2 regions of the Variovorax sp. W1I1 genome follow, and region 2 is predicted to be linked to the other one. Evidence: riboswitches for the same ligand, from Rfam matches in the RefSeq annotation. Region 2 holds a riboswitch; the other holds the start of a gene.
The links. A riboswitch is a leader RNA that binds a small molecule or an ion and turns the genes downstream of it on or off. The one in region 2 is predicted to bind glycine.
Positions count from the first base shown of each region.

Region 1: another riboswitch for glycine. It lies ahead of QFZ83_RS24640 (D-amino acid dehydrogenase); the one in region 2 lies ahead of gcvT (glycine cleavage system aminomethyltransferase GcvT).

Region 1 covers NZ_JAUSWZ010000001.1:5,258,596-5,263,002, forward strand. Annotated here, with positions in the region: gene rfbD (dTDP-4-dehydrorhamnose reductase) at 1-123, opposite strand, end outside; gene rfbB (dTDP-glucose 4,6-dehydratase) at 120-1,190, opposite strand; glycine riboswitch at 1,308-1,398, shown strand; glycine riboswitch at 1,432-1,549, shown strand; gene QFZ83_RS24640 (D-amino acid dehydrogenase) at 1,640-2,947, shown strand; gene QFZ83_RS24645 (RtcB family protein) at 2,964-4,373, opposite strand.
Region 2 covers NZ_JAUSWZ010000001.1:3,644,142-3,648,548, forward strand. Annotated here, with positions in the region: gene QFZ83_RS17015 (hypothetical protein) at 21-560, shown strand; gene QFZ83_RS17020 (hypothetical protein) at 557-940, shown strand; gene QFZ83_RS17025 (H-NS family nucleoid-associated regulatory protein) at 1,010-1,438, opposite strand; glycine riboswitch at 1,618-1,692, shown strand; glycine riboswitch at 1,713-1,828, shown strand; gene gcvT (glycine cleavage system aminomethyltransferase GcvT) at 1,876-3,054, shown strand; gene gcvH (glycine cleavage system protein GcvH) at 3,119-3,490, shown strand; gene gcvP (aminomethyl-transferring glycine dehydrogenase) at 3,540-4,407, shown strand, end outside.

The sequences.
Region 1 (4,407 bases), 1.6 Mb from region 2:
GCTGAAGTCGGCGTTGAAGTCGGTGCTGTCGAAATCGAGCGCGACCAGTTCGCCCAGGGGCGCGAGGCTGCGCTGCAGTTCCCAGCCGACCTGTCCGCCCTTGCCCAGCAGCAGCAGCTTCATGCCGCCGCCTTCGCGTCGTATTGCTTCTCGACCCATTCGCGGTACGCACCGCTCTGCACGTTGCGCACCCACTCGCCGTTCGCGAGGTACCACTCGACCGTCTTGCGGATGCCGCTGTCGAAGGTTTCGGCGGGCTTCCAGCCGAGCTCGCGCTCGAGCTTGCGCGCATCGATGGCGTAGCGGCGGTCGTGGCCCGGGCGGTCGGTCACGTAAGTGATCTGTTCCTTGTACGGCTTGCCATCGGCCTTGGGGCTCAGTTCGTCGAGCAGCGCGCAGACCGTGGTGACGATCTCGATGTTGGGCTTCTCGTTCCAGCCGCCGACGTTGTAGGTCTCGCCGAGCTTGCCGGCTTCGAGCACGCGGCGGATGGCGCTGCAGTGGTCCTTCACGTAGAGCCAGTCGCGCACCTGCATGCCGTCGCCGTACACGGGCAGCGGCTTGCCTGCGAGTGCGTTGACGATCATCAGGGGGATGAGCTTCTCGGGGAAATGGAACGGCCCGTAGTTGTTCGAGCAGTTGGTGGTGACCACCGGCAGGCCGTAGGTGTGGTGCCAGGCGCGCACGAGGTGGTCGCTGGCGGCCTTGCTGGCCGAGTAGGGGCTGTTGGGCTCGTACTTGTTCTCTTCGGTGAATGCCGGGTCGGTCTTGGAGAGCGAGCCGTAGACCTCGTCGGTCGACACGTGCAGGAAGCGGAAGGCGGCCTTCTGGTCGGCCGGCAGCGCATTCCAGAAACCGCGCACGGATTCGAGCAGGCGGAAGGTGCCCAGCACGTTGGTCTGCACGAAGTCTTCGGGGCCGTGGATCGAGCGGTCGACGTGCGATTCGGCGGCGAAGTTCACGACGGCGCGGGGCTTGTGCTCGGCCAGGAGGCGGTCGAGCAGGGCGCTGTCGCCGATGTCGCCCTGGACGAAGATGTGCTTCGGGTTGTCCTTGAGGGACGCGAGTGTCTCGAGGTTGCCCGCGTAGGTCAGTTTGTCGAGGTTCACGACCGGCTCATCGCTCTGCGCGATCCAGTCGAGTACGAAATTGGCGCCAATGAAGCCTGCGCCGCCGGTTACCAGGATCATGGGGTCCCCTGTTTGTTGTCGAACGATCGCCCTTTGGCGAATGAACGGGAGATTATCCCACCGGCCCACAGGGCCGAAATCCAGGGTTGGCGCATCCGCGGGGCCCCACCTACAATCGCCCCCACTGCAGGAGAGCGGGCCACCCCGGTGGCCCTACCGAAGGCGCAAACTCCCATAAACGCTCAGGTCGGCCCAACGAAGTTCTTTGTAATTTCGGCAAGGGGTCAGTACTGCATCAAATCAAACGCCGTCTGGAGAGCCATCGCACCCCGCAAAGGTGTCGCGATGCACCGAAGGAGCAAACCCGTTGCAAGGCGCAACAGGTGAATCTCTCAGGTATCGAGGACAGGGGGAGCGGCAACTTGGACGGCGGACGTCCGGTTGCTTGCTATTGATTGAATAGCACACCACATCCGCCATTCAAGCGCTGCACCTCAAAGGTACTTGCAATGCGCGTGATCGTTCTTGGCGCCGGCCTGCTCGGCGTGACTTCGGCTTATTACCTCCAGCAACTCGGCCACGAAGTGACCGTCATCGACCGGCAGGCCACCCCGGCCGCCGAAACCAGCTTCGCCAACGGCGGGCAGATCTCCGTGAGCCATGCCGAACCCTGGGCCAACCCCAGCGCGCCGCTCAAGGTGCTGCAGTGGCTGGGCAAGGAAGACGCCCCGCTGCTCTTTCGCATCCGCGCCGACATGCGCCAGTGGCTCTGGGGCCTGCAGTTCCTGCGCGAGTGCACCCCGGCGCGCACGAAGCACAACATCGAGCAGATCGTGCGCCTGGGCACCTACAGCCGCGACACGCTGCAACAGCTGCGCCGCGATACGGGCCTGAGCTACGACCAGCGCACCCAAGGCATCCTGCATTTCTATACGACGCAGAAGGAGTTCGACGGCGCACTCAAGCCGGCCGAGCAGATGCGCGCCCTCGGCTGCGAACGGCTGGTGATCTCGGCCGACGAGGCGGTGAAGATCGAGCCCGCCCTCGCCCACATCCGGCCCCAGCTGGCCGGCGCCACCTACACGGCCGAGGACGAATCGGGCGACGCCAACCGCTTCGCCCGCGAACTGGTCGGCCTCGCGGCCGCGGCTGGCGTGAAGTTCCTCATGAGCCACACGGTCACGGCACTGCGCGAAGCCGGCGGCAGCATCGACCACGTCGAGGCGACCGACAACGAAGGCCGCTTCCAGCGCATCCGCGGCGACGCGTTCGTGCTGGCGATGGGTTCGCTGAGCCCGCTGTACGCGGCGCCACTGGGCATCCGCCTGCCGATCTACCCGGCCAAGGGCTATTCGGTGACGCTGCCCGTGAAGGACGCCTCGAAGGCGCACCAGGTCTCGCTGACCGACGACGAATACAAGCTGGTGTTCTCGCGCTACACGTCCGAGTCGGGCGACCGCTTGCGCATCGCGGGCACGGCCGAACTCAACGGCTACGACCGCGACCTGAACCGCGTGCGCTGCGAAGCCATCGTGCGGCGCGTCGAAGAGCTGTTCCCCGGTGCCGGCGACACCACGCAGGCCCAGTTCTGGACGGGCTTGCGCCCCGCGACGCCGAGCAACGTGCCGATGATCGGCAAGACGAAACTGCCGAACCTGTACCTGAACACCGGCCACGGCACGCTGGGCTGGACGCACGCGTGCGGTTCGGGCAAGTCGATCGCGCGGATCGTGAGCGGGCTCGTGCCGGAGGTGGACTTTGCGTTCACCGGCATGCCGGCGCCGGCACCGCGAATCGCGCAACCCGCATTGGGCTGACAATCGCGGCCCTGGGTCACGCCTTGAAGGTGATCCAGGGTTTCAGCCGCACCGCGCAACGAATCAGGCCCGCGCTTTCCTGTGCGTCGATCACCGCGCCGATGGGCTTGTAGGCCTGCGGCGCCTCCTCGATCCTGCGCTCCTCGCGCAGAGTCACACATTGCCAGCTGGCGTTTTCGTCCTGGTTCGCGGCACCGCGCAAGGCACGCACCTCCTGGCGCCGCATCCGGCGGCCGGCGCCATGGCTGCACGACCACAACCAGTCTTCATGACCCAGGCCGGTCGCGAGGTACGAGTGATCGCCCATCGAACCCGGAATCAGCGCCAGGTCTCCTTCGTGGGCCGGCGTTGCGCCCTTGCGGTGGATGTTCATCCCGTGCTCGCGCAGCACCACGTTGTGCGGCACGTCGACCACGAGCTTCGATGCCGTCGCGCCCAGCAGCTCCGCCATGTCCTTGCGCACCAGTTCGGCCAGCACAACACGGTTGGCCCAGGCATAGCGCGCCGCCACACCCATCGCCTCCAGGTACTCCTCGGCCAACGAACCGGAGAGTCCGTACAGGCCGCTGCGGGGATGGCGCAGGCCCTGCGGCCATTCGGCCTTCGCCCGGTCCATCCAGCGCCCACCGACGTGGAAGCCGATGTCGCGCGAACCGCTGTGAATCATCACCACCACTTCGCCGGCCTTGAGGCCGGCGCGGTAGGCCGCGTGCCGGTCCATCACCTTGTCGACCACCTGCAGTTCCACGAAGTGGTTTCCGCCGCCCGGCGTGCCGAGGCATGGGTCCCGAAAAACCTCGTGGCGCGCGCCGGTGTAAGCCTGCGGCGCATGCCGCGCATTGCCGCCGAAGCTCGCAAGGCCGATGCAGCGGTCGATCTCCGCCTGCAGCCGGTCGCGGTCGCAGGACGACCAGAGCCCGCTGCCCTGAACGGCATCGAGAAATGCGGCCGGCCCCACGTCGAACAGCGCCTTGAAAGCCGCTGTGTGCACCGGCACGTCGCGGCCGTTGTCGAGCAGGCTGCGCGTGAGGCGTTCGATGAGCCGTGTCTTGTGCGGCGCCACCTGGTCCAGCGTGAGGCCGGTGGTCAAGAGGCGCATGCCGCAGTTGATGTCGGTGCCCACCGCTGCGGGAATGACGAAGTCCGCGTCGGTCGCCACGACGCTCCCGACCGGCGCCACGGAGCCCGGATGGAAATCGGGCGTCGCGCAGGCCTTGCAGACGCCCTTCTCGCCATCGGGCGAGCGGACGCTGGCAAAGGCCAGCAACTGGTTCACCGCCTTCTCTTCCAGGGGAAGGCTTTGCGGCAGAAGCACCGTCGCCTGTGAAACCTCGTTGTGCAGGTGATAGACGCCGTCGCGATAGTCGACGGCGATGCCAGCGCGCGAAAAGGTGCGCTGGAGTCTCGAAAAATGATTGCTGCTCATGGCTGCTGTTCCATTGGGGAAACCATGTCGGTTT
Region 2 (4,407 bases):
CTTCGAAAGCTGTGGCCGCCATGTTTCCCACCAAGACCGACAAGGCACGCGACGAACTCCAGGGCGGGCAGCGCACGCTCAGCCAGCGTGAACGCGCCCTGCTGCTGATGGCCGACGGCCGGCGCTCGCTGACCGACTTCAGCCCGCTGTTCGCGAACCGCACCGAGGCGGAGCAGGCGATCCTGGCGCTGGTGAGCAGGGGCTATCTGCAGGATGCGCAGGCGATGGCCGCTGCTGCGGCTGTACCAACTCCGATGCCGGTGCCGGCCGTCGACCCGATCCGCATCGCCACCTCGGCCGACACTTTCGACGGCAAGCGCTCGCTGGCCACCACGCGGATGTTTTTGTTCGACATCTGCGAGCGCATGTTCGTGCGGCGCGACCCCAAGTTCGCCCTGCAGATGCGCGACGCCCTGCGCGAAGCCCGCGACCGCGAGGCGATGCTGACCATCGCCGCGCTGATGCTCAGTGAAATCGAGAAGACGGCCGGCGCCGAGCGGGCCGAATCGCTGCGGGAGCGCATCGAGCGGCTGCTGCCGCCCGCGGAAGTGGTGCATTGAAGTCGCATCTGCGCTCCCACTCCGACGAGCCGCGGTATTTCCCGGACACCGCGAAGACTCGATCAGATTTTTCTGGATCTGATTTCCACTCTCTCGGGCGGACCATCGTCCACCATGCCCCATTCCAGACGGTCCTTGAATATCTCGCGGTATCGGTCATTGTTCGAGACATTGGCCTCGCTCATTTGATCCCGCATATCCCCCGCGCAAATTCCACTCCCGTTTGGCGTATTGAACTCGACGCGGCAATGGGCAATCAGCAAGACCTCTATCGCTTGAACTTCCGCGGTCTTGTTGTGGCGGGCGGCAATATGCAACACGGTATCTCCGCAGATATCACGGCTTTTGCATTTCCATTCAGATCATTTTTGAAAAAATGATGAACCGCCTCGACGTTTCCAGCAACGATCGCCGGCGTGCTGGCCGGCGAAACCCGGCATTGAATGCCATCAACCGTTATTGACGTGGTCGCCGCCTACAGCCAGATTTTCGTAAGCCTTGCTCTTGTCCGGCGCGCCTTCGAGGGCGGCAATGAGCCACGGCGGTTGTCGGCCTTTTGTTCCCCCCGTCCAGGTCGCGCTGGAATTGGGATCCTTGTACACGGTGCCCTTCACATAGGCCTTGGCTTCCGATGCCTGGCTGCCATTGGGTGAACGCGTGCGTTTTGCGCCCGATTTGTCGTAGGGGTCCAGCGCGGCCTTGCCCTCCGGGATGCTGAAACCGGCTGCCTCGAGTTTCTTCGCATAGGCATCGGCCAGCACCTTCAATTCTTCTCCACGCTTGGCCTGCAATGCCAGCTCCAGTTGGGCCCGTTCATTGTCCATTTCCTGGATGCGCTTCTGGATATCCGCGAAGCTCATATTTCTGGCATCTGTCATTCTTTGCGTTCCTTTGGGGGTGTGTTGTGTGCCCAATATGCTAGTGCCAAAAGAAGAGGCTCACCAGATTGATCTGTTCAGGCCTCGGTGCGGTCTTGCCGCCCCGCATCGATGACCGAAACCCCGCCCCGACGCTCTGGATTCGGAAGTCGTGCGATTCGTCCACTACACTCGGCGGGGTCAGGAGAGAGCCCCGCACGACGGGGCCGCCGAAGGCGCAGGGGATCCCCGAACGCTCAGGCAAAAGGACTGACAAGGCGCCGGTTCACACCGGCGTTTCCTTGCTGGAGAGAGGCCGTTGCATGCACACATGCATTGCACCGGCCCACCGAAGGAGCAAACCCCGATCGTGGGGCGAATCTCTCAGGTAAAGCGGACAGCAGGGGTGGCCCGTGGCGTTGCAGCCATGGATTTCGACTGCCCCTTTGGAGTGCCCCGTGGCCGCTTCTTCCGCTCCCGATACCCATACCCAACTTCTCAAGACGCCGCTGTACGACCTCCACGTGGAGCTCGGCGCGCGCATGGTGCCCTTCGCGGGCTATTCGATGCCGGTCCAGTACCCGGCCGGCCTCATGGCCGAGCACAAGCACACGCGCGATGCGGCCGGCCTCTTCGACATTTCCCACATGGGCCAGCTGCGCCTCGTCGGCCCCGACGCCGCAGCGGCCTTCGAGACCTTGATGCCCGTCGATGTGATCGACCTGCCCGCCGGCAAACAGCGCTACGGTCTGCTGTTGAACGATGAGGGCGGCATCCTCGACGACCTGATGTTCTTCAACGAAGGCCACGGCTCGATCTTCGTGATCGTGAACGGTGCCTGCAAGGTGGCGGACATCGCGCACATCCAGCAGAAGATCGGCTCGCGCTGCGAGGTGCAGCCCCTGCCCGACCACGCGCTGCTCGCGCTGCAGGGCCCGCAGGCCGCGGCCACGCTGGCGCGGCTGTCGCCCGGCATCGAGCGCTTCGTGTTCATGACGGGCGGCGCGGTGCAGATCGGCGGCATCCCCGCCTTCGTCACGCGCAGCGGCTACACGGGCGAAGACGGTTTCGAGATCTCCGTGGCCGGCAAGGACGCCGACGCCCTCGCCCGCCTGCTGCTGGCGCAGCCCGAGGTCAAGCCCATCGGCCTGGGCGCGCGTAATTCGCTGCGGCTCGAGGCGGGCCTCTGCCTCTACGGCAACGACATCGACACCACCACCACGCCCGTCGAAGCCTCGCTCAACTGGGCGATGCAGAAGGTGCGCCGTGCCGGCGGTGCGCGCGAAGGCGGGTTCCCGGGCGCGGCAAAGATCCTCGCCCAGCTCACAGCCGCGACCGTCGGCGCCGCAGGCCACACCGACCACGACACCTTGAAGCGCAAGCGCGTCGGCCTCGTCGCGCTGGAGCGCATTCCGGTGCGCGACGGCACGCTGCTGCAATCCTTCGAAGGCCAGGACATCGGCATCGTCACCAGCGGCCTGCTCGGCCCGACGGCCGACCGCTGCATCGCGATGGGCTACGTGGCCACCGCGTTCTCCGAGCCCGGCACGCGCGTGCAGGCCATCGTGCGCGGCAAGCCGGTGCCGATGGAAGTCTCGACCCTGCCCTTTGTGCCGACCCGCTACTACCGAGGCTGATCGCGGCTGACCGCGGCTAGGCTCTGCATTCCCTTATTCAATTTTTTCCACGAGGAGTTTTCCCATGAGCATCAAGTACACCAAGGACCATGAGTGGGTCTCGGCCGAAGGCGGCGCCGCCACCGTCGGCATCACCGTGCATGCGCAGGACGCGCTGGGCGATGTCGTGTTCGTCGACCTGCCCGAAGTCGGCAAGACCTTCGCGCAGGGCGAAGTCGCCGGCGTCGTCGAATCGGTGAAGGCCGCGGCCGATGTGTTCATGCCCGTCTCGGGCGAGATCACCGAAGTGAACGAAGCACTGCGCGCCGACCCCTCGCTCGCCAACAGCGACCCGCTGGCCACCGGCTGGTTCTTCAAGGTCAAGCTGAGCGAGCCCGCGCAGCTCGATGCCCTGCTCGACGCTGCCACCTACGACAAGTTCGCCGCCGAATCCTGACCCCCAGCGTTCGCCCGCCTTTCCTTCTTCTCCTCGAGCCTTCACCGCCATGCCGATTCCCGCCCTTCCCTCTTTGCAAGAACTAGAGAACGCCGAAGAATTTCTCGCCCGCCACATCGGCATCGATGCGGCGGACGAGGCGCGCATGCTGCCGGTGATCGGCTCGGAGACGCGGGCGGAGCTCATCGACGGCATCGTGCCCGCGGCCATTCGCCGCGCGAAGCCGATGCGCCTGCCGGCCCCGGTGACCGAAGCCGAGGCGCTGGCCGAGCTGAAGGCGATGGCGTCGAAGAACAAGGTGTTCAAGAGCTTCATCGGCCAGGGCTACTACGGCACGCACACACCGGGCGTGATCTTGCGCAACGTGCTGGAGAACCCCGCCTGGTACACCGCCTACACGCCCTACCAGGCCGAGATTTCGCAGGGCCGCATGGAGGCCCTGCTCAACTTCCAGACGATGGTGTGCGACCTCACGGGCATGGCCATCGCCAACGCGTCGATGCTCGACGAAGCCACGGCCGCGGCCGAGGCGATGACGCTCGCCAAGCGCAGCGTGAAGAGCAAGAGCAACGTGTTCCTGGTCTCTGGCGACTGCCATCCGCAGACCATCGAAGTCATCAGGACGCGCGCCGCGCCGCTGGGCATCGAGGTCAAGGTGAGCACCGTCTCCGAGACGCTGCCGCACCTGATGGCGAGCTGCGAATTCTTCGGCGTGCTCGCGCAGTACCCCGCCACCACCGGCCATGTGCACGACCTGCGCCCGCTCGCGGGCCATGCCCATCAATGCGACGCCGCGTTCTGCGTGGCCGCCGACCTGCTGGCGCTGACGCTGCTCGCTCCCCCCGGCGAATGGGATGCCGACATCGTCTGCGGCACCACGCAGCGCTTCGGCATGCCGCTGTGCAACGGCGGCCCGC